Regions from separate parts of the Paenibacillus sp. NPDC056933 genome, predicted to be linked through region 2. Evidence: a T-box and tRNA genes for the amino acid it is inferred to sense, from the RefSeq annotation. Region 2 holds a T-box; the other holds one or more tRNA genes.
The links. The T-box of region 2 lies ahead of ACFTRD_RS26610 (valine--tRNA ligase). A T-box ahead of a tRNA ligase gene usually reads a tRNA of that ligase, here a tRNA-Val.
Positions count from the first base shown of each region.

Region 1: it encodes a tRNA-Val, which carries the amino acid that the T-box ahead of ACFTRD_RS26610 (valine--tRNA ligase) is inferred to sense. The anticodon was not compared.

Region 1 covers NZ_JBHUQN010000002.1:916,218-923,913, reverse strand. Annotated here, with positions in the region: gene ACFTRD_RS19090 (DUF5071 domain-containing protein) at 1-15, shown strand, start outside; gene ACFTRD_RS19085 (ribbon-helix-helix protein, CopG family) at 333-512, shown strand; gene ACFTRD_RS19080 (DUF6809 family protein) at 658-957, shown strand; gene ACFTRD_RS19075 (VanZ family protein) at 1,002-1,994, shown strand; gene ACFTRD_RS19070 (manganese catalase family protein) at 2,106-3,008, opposite strand; gene ACFTRD_RS19065 (hypothetical protein) at 3,292-3,555, shown strand; gene ACFTRD_RS19060 (DUF3889 domain-containing protein) at 3,613-3,939, shown strand; gene ACFTRD_RS19055 (hypothetical protein) at 4,140-4,352, shown strand; gene ACFTRD_RS19050 (hypothetical protein) at 4,346-4,627, shown strand; gene ACFTRD_RS19045 (DUF3892 domain-containing protein) at 4,687-4,923, opposite strand; gene ACFTRD_RS19040 (GNAT family N-acetyltransferase) at 5,043-5,486, opposite strand; gene ACFTRD_RS19035 (hypothetical protein) at 5,728-5,982, opposite strand; tRNA gene ACFTRD_RS19030 (tRNA-Val) at 6,126-6,198, shown strand; gene ACFTRD_RS19025 (GNAT family N-acetyltransferase) at 6,428-6,832, shown strand; gene ACFTRD_RS19020 (organic hydroperoxide resistance protein) at 7,061-7,480, shown strand.
Region 2 covers NZ_JBHUQN010000005.1:22,060-29,755, forward strand. Annotated here, with positions in the region: gene ACFTRD_RS26595 (SPOR domain-containing protein) at 1-419, opposite strand, end outside; gene murC (UDP-N-acetylmuramate--L-alanine ligase) at 548-1,867, opposite strand; gene ACFTRD_RS26605 (bifunctional folylpolyglutamate synthase/dihydrofolate synthase) at 1,924-3,300, opposite strand; gene ACFTRD_RS26610 (valine--tRNA ligase) at 3,378-6,044, opposite strand; T-box leader at 6,103-6,383, opposite strand; gene ACFTRD_RS26615 (LysM peptidoglycan-binding domain-containing protein) at 6,540-7,696, opposite strand, start outside.

The sequences.
Region 1 (7,696 bases), on a different contig from region 2:
AATAAAATACAATAACAAGTGATTTAAGAAACACATTTTTCAGTTTAGTGATTCAGAAAAGTTCATACTAAAGAGCAGTCCTTAACAACCTTGAACGGACTGGCCATTCAGGGTTGTTTTTTCTGGAAAAAAATCAAATCTATACGGTGGCGTTCACTCAAGCCTCCAGCCTAATATAACTTGAGTGATGTTTTTGCGGAGTAAATTGATGATCTGCTTATGTTTAATCTACAATCCACGAAAAAAACGAACATATGTTTTACAAATAAATTGACTTTTTGTGCCAACAACAACTATACTATTATTGTTGGCACAAAAAGTGAGGTGAAGCAATGTCCGCCAAGAAGATGGGACGTCCGTTGTCTGACAATCCCAAAAGCGAAACGATCAAAATCCGTGTTGATCAGGAAATTATGAACAAGCTCGATGCTTCGGCTGAGAAGCTAAATACGAACCGATCAGACATCGTTCGCAAAGGGATTGAGAAGATTTACGACGAACTCCAAAAATAAAAAAAGGAAGCAGCGTTCGTCCCGGAAAGAACAGCGCTGCTTCCTATCCCGCAATCACTATGAGAATGAGCTGACTGCATAAATATCCTACCATGTGCAGAACGCTCATTCAAGTCGATGCGATCACATTCCTAGGAGGATGCACATGAATTCGATTTTGGAAGCACTTTATAGCGGGCGACTTCGCCCAGACGAGATGATGATGCCAACTCATCCTGAATATCAATTATTAGGCCGACAAATTGCGGACATGACGGAACAATGGAAGAATCGATTGAGCGAGGACGAATTTCGCGAGCTTGAACAGTTGTTTGACTTGTGTGGTCAATGTGATGGCATGCACAGCGAAGCTGCATTTATTCAGGGGTTTCGACTGGGGGCCAACATGCTGATTGAAGTGATGAGTCAACGTGAGGAGTCGGTTTTGGCGACTTCTTTGGACTAATGATTTGATGAAGTAGCAGTTTATCGAAAAAAGAAGGTGTGATTTTGTATCAAGGAAAGTCAAGAAAATTTATCATTATATTGTTGTCGTTGTATACTTGTTTAACATTTTATTTCATGTTCCTGGGCTTCGATAGAAGCTCGTCCAGTCTTGATCAGGGCTTGCGATACAGCTTAACGCCTCAAGGAATTCCTTTACATTTTCCTATGGGGAGAGATTTTACGATTTGGTTTTTTGAAATGGGGAACTTTATAGCATTCATCCCTTTCGGGATGGTCATTCCGCTCCTCTTTCGCTGTGGGTTTATTCGTTTTATCAGCATATTTATTCTCTGTATTACGATGTTAGAGACATTGCAAATGGTTTCACGTTTAGGAGCGTTTGATGTAGACGATATCCTGATTAATACTTTAGGGGCTGCCGTGGGATATGGGGCACAGCGGATCGAAAGGAATCAACGGAATACATTAAAAGGACTTATTCGAATCTTTCTGACAGCGATTATTTTTTCAATAGGTATGATCACTGTTGTTGGCGGACTCAATCATTATTTAGATAACGTTGACGGAAAAAGCGTTGCACTGAATGAACTTGCTTCGAGTGACGGGGCTGTAGTATGGGATAAAGGACTTTCCGGTTTTACAGTAGGCCAGACAAAGATCGAGCCTCAAATCAATCTGTACCGTGGAAAACATCAAAAAACGAATGAGTTTTCATATCTCTTGAACGGCAAATATAAAAATATGGAAGGTTATTTCGCTATACCGGGCGATGTTTCCCGCATGGCAAGCGATGAGACGATTACGATAAGCTTTATCGCTGATGGAACAGAGATTTATTCCCTGGGTTTATCAGCTGACCAAGTGCAGAACCAGCCTGACTCTTTTCAAACTCCGTTAAAGGGGGTTAATGAACTGACTATAAAAGTAATGAATGATGGTTCAAATCGGGTGACTAATTTAGTGATGTGGGACATTACGCTGACGGAGGCAAACACAGGGCAAAAGTTCATCAACAGCATTAAATCCATTTTTTGATAGATCAAACATAAAGCCCTCGATCCTGCCACCAATGCGGCGAGATCTGAGGGCTTAATTTACTTTCATGCCAAATCAACAACAACTATACATCCACTACATATCGCTACATTAATTCGCAATATTCCCCGCCATCTTCAGACGACGTGCAATTTCCTTAAAGTCTTCTTGTGAAATGCCCGGTGCGAACTCTTCTTCCACCGCCGGAGCCTCGGGAATCGGGAACCCTTTAGGCACACCTTGAATCACTTCCAGGGGTTGTCCATCTTCCGGGTGAGTGCCTTTCCAGATCTGACTGATGGCGTTAAAGTCCTTATCGCTATAGGTATACAGCTTGGTGTGTACGCCTTTTTCTTCATATTTGCGAGCCTCGTTGAAGGATTTATTGTCCAGGGACGGGATCGGAACCAATTTGGTCACGTTGACACCTGTGGCGATTTCAAGCGCTTTGGCATACGCCACGACATGCACGCCACCGCGGACGAGGAGGAAGCCGACGACTTCCCGCGCTGCCGGGTGATCCGTCATCTCATATACCTTCATTTTATGGGTACGGGCACCACATTCGAGGAAGAAGTTATGCAGCAGATCCTCGACCAGATTGCCGCTGTTGAATACATTCGCCCCCGTCCACGGGTTGCCCATGGAGTCAAATGGCATCGCGCCTTGTGCTCCTGCCAGATAGTGATAGGAGAGACGAGCATCTTTGACCGAACCCAGCGGTGTATCGTCCGGTTCTTTGTATTCGGTAGAACCCCGCAGACAGTGGTTGATGCCGTGAGACACCAGCTCCACATGACCCAATTCCTCGGCCGTGATACTCATCACTAGATCATAGAAGGGCTTCAGCTTCTCTTTGGAACGAAAATTAAAGGATTGGTAGAGGTAGTTGTTCAATGTAGACATTTCTCCAAATTTGCCACCCAGCAACTCCTGAATGGCAGCGGCTGCATTCGGGTCAGGCTTCTCGACGTTGGGAATCTCAATCAGGATTTCATCCATGCGTTTGAACATTGGAATATAACCTCCCTCAAAATGGTGTTTCAGTCCTTAGCTATTCCAGATAATGGAGTCACTCTGTCATGGCCTATTACACGTTTAGTGGATATTTTAAACAAAAAAACAACCAAGTGGGACTAAAGGATGGCATAACTCATGCCTCATCGTTTCTTGTATCTTCCCACGTTAGTCATTTACAATCTGAATATTGTACAATCAGGTCAAGTCCTCTTGTGATAGGAGAGTATAATCAATTATTTAAGGAGTAAGAGATGGATAAACGTTGGGTGAAAATGGCATGGATCATGGTGATCCTGATGTACATAGGAAGCTTGCCTATGCTACGAGCGAAGTCCACGTGGATGAACAAACGAGGCAATTGCTCGAAGAAAAGTACAATCTGGACCGGCCACAAGAGCCGCAGACACAAGCAAACATGTTTTCGGGGGATTGGGGGATTAGTTTCCGTTACCATACGGTGCCGGATACGTTCGACAGGCTTTTGCAGATCGTTCCCTTTTCATTGCGGCCGTTGGCTTGGATCTTGCGTTTATTCGTGTAAAATGAAACCCGAACGGGCAGGATAACAGGAAACCTATTGCCCAAGGAGTGAGTGCACATGAAAATGCTCATCGTTACACTGATGACGGTGGTTCTAAGTATGGCAGGATTCACTACAGCCTCGGCTACTGGAGGTGCGGTTCCCGATTATGCAAAGTGGGGGATTATTGCGGTAAAAGAAACACAAACGAAGTATAATGTGGATATTTTGGACTATAAACATATTGGCCGCACCTCACTTACAGCAGATCAATCCCGTGAACAGTTTAAGCTATGGGTGCGTAACAAAGAGGGCAAACAATTTGCAGTATATGTGAATGTTGATTTTAATCCGTCTACACAGCAATTGAAAAAGGTACAATTCACTGAATCGGATCGACGTTGATCATACGTAAAGTCATGAGCTGATGTATGAACGGGATGTAGGATTCCACAGTGAACAGGATGTAACCAGGCATTCCTTGTTAAAAGGGGAGAGTCTGGTTTTTTCATTTCAAGAAAATCCTTTTTTTAGTTGTTGAATAAAGAACTGATGTTCGCATATAATAATGAATACAAACAAATGTTCTTATTGGAGGGATGATTATGCTAGGGAAATATATTGGTCAGATGGTGGAGCTCGTCTACATGGATCGTGCAGGACATATTACGCAGCGGCAGATTCGAATCAACAGTGTGCGAGGCGGAATGATCAGAGCATCGGCAGGAAAAGAGGGGTCACCCCGAACATTTTTGGAGCAAGGTATTTTAGCATGGCGTCCTGTACTCCATAAGGATGGGAAGGAAGAAATATGCTGAATGATTTTGAACGCAAAATTCTGCGGATTATCGTTAATTATGTGGGACAGCGGCGGCGTGTACCGCGAATGGATGAACTGGAGAACAAGACGGGCCGAGGCAAAGCCATAATTCATGAGTCATTGCTGGAGCTTGAGCGCAGGCAGCATATCCTGTGGGAAAATAAGTCCACCTTGGAAGGCATACTTATCTTGCAGGCATGGGAGCAGGAGACACAGCCGATTCGCAAAAGCCAGTCTGGTGGCGATGCCGTGAAATATTTTACCGAGTATTAGCGTTAAATAAGAAAAGCCAACCCGGATTGCCCGGATTGGCGCCCTTGCATGCATCTATTTTAGAACATAGGAAGCTGGTCGAGGTTATTGGTTGGGTCCCCGTCGGCGTCACCACGAATGTACATTTCGCCATCTTTACCTTTAAATACGTTCACACCGGCTATGGCTCCTGCTTTTACTTCTGCCAGAGCTTGTTGGTAATCCAGTACACGTCCTGCTGAAGTTTGGAACGCCGTCAGATCGCCGTCACCATTTTTTTGTACTGCTGTGAAGCTTTCGCGTGTCGTTTGATCCATGATGTCACACTCTCCTTCTCTGACCAAATAGGAATCTGGTTTCCTTTTTAGCCTGTCCAAATGCTAAGAAAGTATGTACCACTTGACGATTTTACTATGCCAAGACTAGTTTATAACGTTTACAGGCTCTTTTTCATACGAACATGCAGAATACCTGCATCATAAAAAGGTTCTTCCGAGATGACTTCATATCCGAGCTTCTCATAGAACGTCTGGGCTTGGCACTGTGCATCCAAAATAGAGTAGGAGAGGCCCAACTCACGCGCTCTTTCTTCCATGGCCAGGAGCAGGACACGCCCGTAACCAAAGGAACGATGAGATTTAAGTACAGCGATGCGCTGCATTTTGGCGGTATCCTTCGCGTAATAGATCAGACGACCTGTGGCTACGGCCTGTCCATCTGTACTTAATAATACATGATGCACATCAGGGCTAATGACATCATATTGATCAATTTCAATGTCAGCAGGCACTTGCTGCTCGATCACAAAAACATCATTGCGAATGCCCAGTGCTTTCTGAAGTTGTTCTTCGGTTGTTACATAACGGATCTCGGCTGCCAATTCCATTCCTTCTTTCTGCTCTACGCGCATATCAGACTGAATTATACAAAAAAATGCTTTTCCTGTATAGTTAGTCTGGAACATACTGGGAGAGGCGGTGGGATTCATGGGCATGGCAGGAGTGATGGCAATTACACTTTTGATGTCGGCCGGGATGATTGCTTTGTTATATTATGTGACCAAGAAGGCGTATTCCAAAAAGTGGGATGAAGAAGACGAGTGAGATGCGACGTGATATTCCTCAGGGTAAGACTTCAACGTGCCCTTGTGGTGAGTATACGTCATGCACGACAGACTTGGAATACACATCCAGCCAGACAGGAAGGTCCTCATTAACCTCATTGGGCTGCTGCAACTGTTGAAATTGTACGGTATGTTCATCCCGCTCTAAACTACAACCGACAGCAGCGCTGATTAATATAACAAGCGCAAGTAAACAGGCTACGTTTTTAGCTGTTAGATATGAACGTGCTTTGCGTTCTCTTATGTCCCTCATATGAAAGTCACCTCGACGTTAAATGGTAATCCTTCCTTTATTGTACACATATTTTATTGAAATATTACCAATAAAACAATTGACAATGAACGCGGTTACTTGGTATGATACTGTTACTTGATTGGAAAACAATCAGATATCATGATCTGTTAGCTCAGCTGGGAGAGCACTATCTTGACAGGGTAGGGGTCAGTGGTTCGAGCCCACTACAGATCATACGCAAGAAGCCTTACGATGTGAGGCTTCTTTTCTTTTTTTCGCCAAGCGGTAACGTTGTGTCTTTTGGCAAAGGTCATAAACAGCTTGTTATTCATTTTCTGCGCGGAGGGTTACCCGTCTGGGTAGAGGTCGTGGGTGGTACATCTTCGTTCAGGCTTACTTCAATGTGCCCAGATGAAAGTGATATTTGGAGCAACTGATTAAAGGGAAAGAGGGAGAACAGGCGATGAACACGATCATTTATTCAGTGGAACCACCTAAGGATTTCGAACAATTGCTTGCTCTATATGAAGCTTTGGGCTGGAATTTGTTAAATCTGACTCTCAAAGATTTGGAACGTATGTGCACCAATAGCTGGTATGCCTTATATGCATATGAGAAACAACGCCTTGTCGGCATGGGACGCATCATTTCGGACGGAGTGATCACAGGCGTGATATGCGGAGTATGCGTCCTGCCTGATTATCAATCTCAAGGAATCGGCAAGGCATTGATGCAGCAAATGGTAGAGCATTGCGAGGCTAACCAAGTGATTCCACAATTGCTATGCTCTGAGGGGTTGGAATCCTATTATGCACAACTGGGATTTGAGAGATTTACGATTGGCATGAAGAAAAATATAAATCGATAGTGGCTGATACAAGCCCAATAATAACGTCTGTTCAAGTGCTGTCCATGCACGTGTGGGATGGCATCAGAATATTACAAGAGTCGCCTAAGAGGCTGACTCTTTTTTTATTTTTCAAAAACAGTTTACAAACAAAATTAGATTGTGTACAATTAAATTGTTAACAAATGAAAAAAACGATAAATGAAGTTTAACCAATACATTTCAATGATGAAGAGGAGCCGATACAAAATGAAAACATTATATGAAACTACAGTCATCAATACAGGTGGACGTCAAGGAATCGTACAATCGCCGGATAACGTATTTATGCTCGATGTTGCTGCTCCACCTGAATTGGGAGGCAAAGTGACGACAGCTACGAATCCGGAGCAATTGTTTGCAGCGGGGTACAGTGCTTGCTTTAATTCTGCTCTGGAGTTTCAATTGAAGAAACACAAAGTTGAAATTGAAAGAAGCACGGTATCTGCTACAGTGATGCTTGTTACGGACCCTACAGATAACGGGGTGAAGCTTCAAGTAGATCTGGAAGTTAAAATTCTCGGTCTGGATGAGGAGACAGCACAGAAGTTTGTCAAACTTGCCCATGACTACTGCCCATATTCCAAAGCGATCAAAGGCAATGTCAATGTTTCTGTAGAAATGGCTTAATCAATGAGCCAGGTCAATTAAACATCTTGGACCCTATTTTTAAAGTCTGAATCAAATACCTAAAATACTGAAGGCCTCCGAAAAATCGGAGGTTTTTTCGTATGCTATTTACCTTTTCAGAGAAACCGGTATTAGACAAAGATACTAATCTTGGTTGAAATATACCCGTATGGGGTATATTATGAGTATGTAAATTGAAAACCCAAAGGAGAGTAA
Region 2 (7,696 bases):
ACAGAACCAATCATTTTCCACCCCCTCGGGGGACGATTTCGCTTATAAGAGTAGTTTTCACTGTCTGCAAGCCAATTGTGATCTCCATAGTTCTCGTCCGATCTGTTTTCGTCCTCTTCTCCCGGATACGCAGTAAAACGATTGTAGTTGAACGAATCCAAATTATCGGGTTCCGAACCCTTATCCGCTCCTGGGTAAGATACAGGTACAGTGGAGCCTGTTAGCATCGTTTCTCCCCAATCCACGGGAATGTCCTCTGGCGACCATACATGAGCTCTATTGGATTGCGACGGTGTAGGATTTTGCGGCACTTCTTCGTTCATCGTTTCAATGGTGCTGCTGGATGTGGATATCCCCCTGTTTTCAGGCTTGTCCGACTCTTTATCCCCAAAACGAAACGTCATTCTAGCATTGCTCACCCCGTACCCTCTCCTTTGTCCCATTTATAACAGCTATATGCAGTGAGAATCGGAACCATTCCATTTCATGCAAAAAACCGCCTGCTTCGGAAGCGAAGACAGACGGTTTCAGTATATTTATTTTTATTTTATTTCAGATCTTTGGCGAGCGTATCCCCAACTTTCCAGATATCACCTGCACCCATCGTGAGCACCAGATCTCCTGGCTGGAGACGGTGCTGCAGATCAGCCACTACCTCTTCCTTCGTTGGAAGATAACGTGCCGAAGCATTACTGTTTTGCACGATCAGTTCTACCAATTTGGCCGAATGTACACCTTCAATTTGTTTCTCGCCTGCAGGAGAATAGATATCCGTAATCAGAACCTCATCCGCTTCTGCAAAAGCACGACTAAACGCATCGAGCAGGAAGAACGTCCGTGTGTAACGCTGCGGCTGGAATACCGCAATAATCCGTTTCCCCGTCGCTTTAGCCGCACTGATCGTAGCCTCAATCTCCGTTGGGTGATGAGCATAGTCATCAATAATCAGCATACCACGAGCCTCACCCAGCACCTGGAATCTGCGTTTTGCTCCATGGAACTGGATAATGGCAGCGGTAATTTTCTCGAATGGAATACCTGCTTCCAGACAAGTAATGACTGTAGCCATCGCATTATAAACGTTATGTTTACCTGGAACCGACAATTCCACTGTTCCCAAAGCAGAGCCCTGATGATTCATTGTAAAGGAAATGCGACGGTCCCCGAGCACGATATCCGTTGCTGTATAATCAGCAGCGTAATCAATGCCGTATGTGGTAACCCGGGACTTCAGCTCTGGCAAAATGGCCTGAACGTTCTCGTCGTCAGCACATACAATTGCCGTGCCCTCTGGCCGAATTTGGCTCAGAAATTGTACATAAGCTTTTTTGAGTTCCTCAAAATCACTGTTGTAATTCTCCAGATGGTCTGCTTCAATATTCGTTACAATACCCAGCCATGGGTGGTACTGTAAAAATGAGCCGTCGCTCTCGTCTGCCTCTGCGACAACCCAGTCGCCTTGACCAGCCTTGGCGTTGGTCCCCACGTTCATGATTTCCCCACCAATTATGTAGGTCGGGTCTGTATCACATTTCTCCATAACCAGTGCAATCATGGATGAAGTGGTTGTTTTGCCATGAGCCCCGGCCACAGCCACACCCTTGCGCTCGTTCAGCAAACGCGCCAGCATCTGGGCACGATGCAGAATCGGGATGTTAAGCTGTTCAGCTGCCACCCGCTCTACATTATCTGCCGGAGCAGCCGTAGAGTAGACAACGAGGTCTGCCCCATTCACGTGCTCTGCGGTATGTCCAATATATATTTTCGCTCCCTTGGCTGCCAGCTTCTCGGTCAACTCCTGTGAAGCGACATCCGATCCGGTAACGGTGTATCCCATCTCAAGCATAACTCTCGCGATGGCACTCATGCCATATCCGCCAATCCCTATAAAATGAACGTGTTCCGATGTATTTAACAAAACTTTCACCAACCTTTTTCAGAATCGGTTTGATGCAAAAGGGCTGCCCGCACATCTGCAATCAGGTACAGTGTGCCAGACACCACCCCCAGATCTTCCGCTTCCGTCCGTGACTTCAATAGATCAAGTGCCTTTGCCCATTCGGGCTCGACGATGATTTCCAGCTCCTGTTTCGCAAAGGCGGGACGTACCCGTTCGACGATCTGCAGCAATTCGGCTGCATCCATTTTGCGTCGGAAGTCTGGCTCGGTCAGGATCAGCGTATCCACTAGTGGCAGTATATGCTGCAAATACGCTTCGTGATGCTTATTCGCGAGCATACCCATCATCAAAATTAACTTGTTGTGAGGATAAACGTCGATAATGCTCTTGGCGAGCGATTCAGCCCCTTCCGGATTATGTGCTCCGTCCAGAACAATTCGGGGTTGTTCAACCACTTTCTCGAACCGTCCTGCCCAGAAGGCATGCTCCAGTCCAAGTGCAATATCTTCATCATCCAGCATAAATGCCATGTATTGCCGAAGCAATTCCAGTACCATAAGCGCGCCCGCTGCATTATCGCATTGATGTATGCCCTGCATGCGGATACGAACGTCCATCTCACGGAACGGTCCTGTAAAATGAAAAGATTGTCCGTTCTCATCGCTGTCCAGCCTATGATATGAGAACCGATCTCCTGCAAGGTACACGGTTGATCGGAGACGCTCTGCCGTCTCCTGAATCACCTTCACAGCCTCTGGCTGAGTGGCACAGGTAACGACTGGTACTCCAGGCTTAATAATCCCCGCCTTTTCTCTCGCAATGGCTTCAATCGTATCTCCTAGCACATCCGTATGATCCATACCGATATTGGTAATGATGGACACCACAGGTGTGACGATATTCGTTACGTCCATCCTTCCCCCGAGTCCTGTCTCCCATACTACAACGTCCGGGTAACACTCCTCTGCATAATACAAAAGAGCAAGTGCCGTAGACACCTCAAACATCGTCGGTGACCCAAGGGCAGTGGACGCCATCTCCTGGACCAACGGATGAAGGCGATTCGAGAGTTTTAGCAGTGTCTCTTCCGGGATGTCCTCCCCGTTGTACTGAAAACGGTTTGTGAATTTGGTGATATAGGGTGAGGTATAGGTTCCAACATCATATCCCGCCTGAAGAAGCACTGACGTCAAAAAAGCGCAAGTCGAACCTTTGCCGTTCGTTCCCGCGACATGAATAAATTTGAGACGCTGATGTGGATTGCCAAGCCGTGACATCAATCCCTCGATTCGTTCCAATCCAGGTCGGATGCCAAAAGGAATAAGACCATTAATCCAGTTCACGGCCTCGTCATAGGTAAGTAAAGGAGCTGCTGTATCTGTCCCGTTAAGTTCCGTCATATGATTCACCTTCGGTTTGAGTTTGGTTGAAAAAAGCGGCCGGATGGGACAAAGGCTCTCCATCCGACCCGAATATATTAACCTTTCAGTTCCTTGATTCGTGCAATCACTTTATCCCGTTTATCGGAATAATCTGCTTGCTTGGCGCGCTCTTCCTCGATAACCTTGGCAGGAGCCTTGGCAACAAAGCCTTCATTCGCCAACTTTTTCTCCACACGCAGTACTTCGCCCTCAAGGTTCTGCAACTCTTTCTCCAGGCGAGCCACTTCCTGCTCAATATCAATCAAACCTGCCAGCGGCAAGTACAGTTCAGCCCCCGTAATGACAGCAGTCATTGCTTTTTCTGGCGAGCTCAGATTCAAACCGCTGTCGAACTCCGACGTATTACAGAAACGTTTGATGTAATGGCTGTTACGTTCAATGATGCTGGACATTTCTTCGTTGTTCGCTTTTACCATCAGTTCAATCTTCTTGCTCATCGGTACGTTCACTTCTGCACGGATATTACGAACTGCACGAATCGTATCCATGAGCAGATTCATCTCCGCAACCGCCTCAGGGTTCTCCAATGCTGGGTCATAGACCGGCCAGGATGCCAGAGTAATCGTCTCGCCCTCATGTGGGAGATGCTGCCAGATTTCTTCTGAAATGTACGGCATGAACGGATGAATCAATCGCATCGTATGATCCAGTACATATGCCAGTACCGATTGAGTTTTCTTCTTGGCAACCGGATCTTCCCCGTAGAAGGACAGCTTCGAAAATTCAATATACCAGTCACACAGGTCATCCCAGATAAAGTTATACAGCAAGCGGCCTGTTTCACCAAATTCATATGCTTCGATTAGACGCGTAATATCACGAGAAGTTTCGTTCAGGCGGTGCAAAATCCAATAATCCGCTGTTCCGAGGTCTCCACTAATATCACGATCTTCATAAGTGAACCCTTCCAGGTTCATGAGCGCAAAGCGTGATGCATTCCAGATTTTATTGGCAAAGTTACGAGCCTGTTCCACCCGTTCCCAACGGAAACGGAGATCCTGTCCCGGAGTGCTGCTCGTCGAAATCATATAACGCATCGCATCCGCGCCATATTTCTCAATAACATCCAGTGGATCAACACCATTACCGAGCGATTTGGACATCTTACGTCCGTCTGCATCACGAACAAGACCGTGCATCAGCACATCCTTGAACGGAATTTCTTCCGTGAACTCCAGAGCGGTAAAGATCATGCGCGCCACCCAGAAATAAATAATGTCATACCCGGTTACAAGTACACTCGTCGGATAATAACGTTTCAGATCATCCGTTTCTTCTGGCCATCCTAATGTCGAGAAAGGCCATAATCCGGAACTAAACCATGTATCCAGAACATCTTCATCCTGTCTCAGTTTGCGGCCAGCGTATTCCGGCAACGTTGTTGGATCTTCAGCGGATACAATAATTTCTCCAGTTTCCTCATCATACCAGGCAGGAATACGGTGACCCCACCACAGCTGACGGGAAATACACCAGTCCCGAACATTTTCAATCCAGTTCAGATACGTTTTCTCAAAACGATCTGGAACAAAACGAACCCCTTCGCCACTCTGCTGTTTCTGAATGGCTTTCTCTGCGAGAGGCTTCATCTCAACAAACCATTGTGTGGACAAATACGGCTCAACCACAGCGCCAGTACGCTCGCTATGTCCAACCTGATGCGTATGATCCTCAATGCTGATCAGTACACCCTGTTCTTTCAGGTCTGCAACAATCTGCTTGCGACAGTCACTGCGATCCAGTCCCTGATATTTGCCTGCTTCGGCATTCATTGTCCCCGTCTCATCCATTACCGTAATTTGAGGCAGATCATGACGAAGACCCACTTCGAAGTCATTCGGATCATGTGCAGGAGTAATTTTCACGGCCCCGCTTCCGAAATCTTTATCTACATACTCATCTGCAATAACCGGAATTTCGCGTCCGATAATAGGCAGAACAAGCACTTTTCCAATCATGTCAGCGTATCGCTCATCCTTCGGATGGACGGCAACTGCCGTATCACCCAGCATCGTCTCTGGACGAGTAGTCGCTACAGTGATGTGACCACTTCCGTCTTTGAGCGGATAACGCAGATGGTACAAGTGACCCTGTACTTCTTTATATTCAACCTCAATGTCAGACAATGCAGTCCGGTTCACCGGGTCCCAGTTAATAATTCGTTTGCCTCGATAAATAAGGCCTTTTTCATACAATTGAACAAACACTTTGCGAACAGCCTGGGACAAACCCTCATCCAACGTGAAACGTTCACGTGAATAGTCAAGTGACAATCCCATTTTGCCCCATTGCTGACGAATGGTTGTAGCATATTGTTCTTTCCAGTCCCATACCTTCTCCAGAAACTTCTCGCGACCCAGATCATAACGAGTCTGGCCTTCTTCACGCAGCTTCTGCTCCACCTTGGTTTGGGTGGCAATCCCTGCATGGTCAGATCCCGGCAGCCAGAGAGCGTCGTAGCCCTGCATCCGCTTGGTGCGAATCAGAATATCCTGCAGTGTGAAATCGAGCGCATGCCCGATATGAAGCATCCCGGTTACGTTTGGAGGTGGAATTACGATCGTATAAGGCTCGGCATCTTTACGTTGACCGGCCTTGAAGTATCCACGCTCCATCCAGGTGGAGTACCATTTCTGCTCCGCAGCTTTCGGATCATATGTGGTCGGCATTTCTGTTGCAGCTGAATTTTTTTGTTCAGACATGTGTCATTCCTCCGTTACTTAATCATCTTCGCCAAAAAACAAAAAAACCTTTCATCCATCAAAGGACGAAAGGTTAGCTTTCGCGGTACCACCTTTGTTTCACGCAGACAGAAAGAGACAGACTACGTCTTCTGCATATACGTGACACTTCAAGCAGATAACGGCTGCTACCGGCCCATCCTACCTCAGGAATGAATGATCGTAACCTTAACATCCCTTGTATTCAAACGGGCAACTCCCGGACGACTTCGAACAGTTGGTTCCTGCGGAATTTTCCAGCGCTACAATCCCGCTCTCTGAAAGGCCATACTGTCTACTACTCCCGATCCACGTTGTTCTTCAAAAAACATAAACACATCATACCCTGCTCGTGCCCGATAGTCAACCTGACAACAGCGGAACAAGAGCGCTGCAATGCAGGTTTAGGGCTGACAAGGCTAAAACCCGTCATCCTCAAGGGATCACGGGTTCGCAATGGACGCTGGAACCAATAGGTTAAGGGATATATAAAATCTGCCCTTCTTCCACAACCTGTTCGGATAATCGGTTATATAACTGAAGCTCTCTGGTGCTTAACTGATATCGTTCTGCAATGGTATCGAGTGTCTCTTCACGCTGTACAATGCATAATTTCACCTTACGGAACGGCGTCTGATCCACAATGGTGCCGAGGAACAGGTTCTTCCACTCCACATCATCAGGCTGGTATGCTTCTTCCTGGAGTACTCCCGCGAGCGCCTCTTGCTCCCGCTCCGCTTCAGCCTCACGTGTCGCTCTGCCGGAGGATAACAAGGAGGATATACCTACACCCTCTTCCTGTCTTGGTGCAGACTCTCTCTTGCTGCCAAAAGCAACCTTGAGCTCCGGCTTGTCTTCCGTCTCAGCCACAGGTTCGGGGATGAAGGCTTCGATAGCAGCAGACTCATTCGCCTCCACTGCTTCCAGAGGTCTGTCTTCCTCCGAAATCTCCGGTTCGGACGATGCGAATACATCCTGCCAGTTCTCTGGCTGTGAACCAGCCGAGACATCAACAACTTCCTGGTTCTCTTGCCTTGGTTCAGACCGGGCAGATTCAAAGTGCCATACATTCGGTGCTGCCGCTCCATTGGAAAATTGTGGATACGGTTTGGAATCGATCTGCTCCGAATTCCTTGAGTTCGTATGTAAGGTCTCGACGGAAGGCTCGGACCAGACAGACGACTCTTCAGCCAAAGGAAGCAACGGCTCAGATTCAGGATATGAAGCCAAACGGTCTGCTGTCTCCGCCATAAAAGATGAAACTGGAGAAGGCGGATTGAACAACTCATTGGATTGCGCTTCAGCCTTTTGCTCTGGTGACTGAAATTGTTCAGCTGAGGCCTGGTATAGTTGTTCCTGCTTTAACTCCTCTTCGTTTCGTAACACATCTTCGCCAGCAGAAGGAACAACAAATTCCTGAGCGCCATAGACAGGTCCCGCTGCACTCGTAAGCCCTTCCTCTTCACTCCGTTGAAGCAAATACTCCTGGGCAAACGTATTGGGATAGCTGCCTGTCTGCTCTGTTTCAGCAGAACGAGTGTCTGGCTGAGAGTCGGGTGAATGCACGACGGTAAACTCATCTGCTGACCACACCTGCGGTTCCTCTACCGGAAAGCCCTCAATGCCTCGAAGCG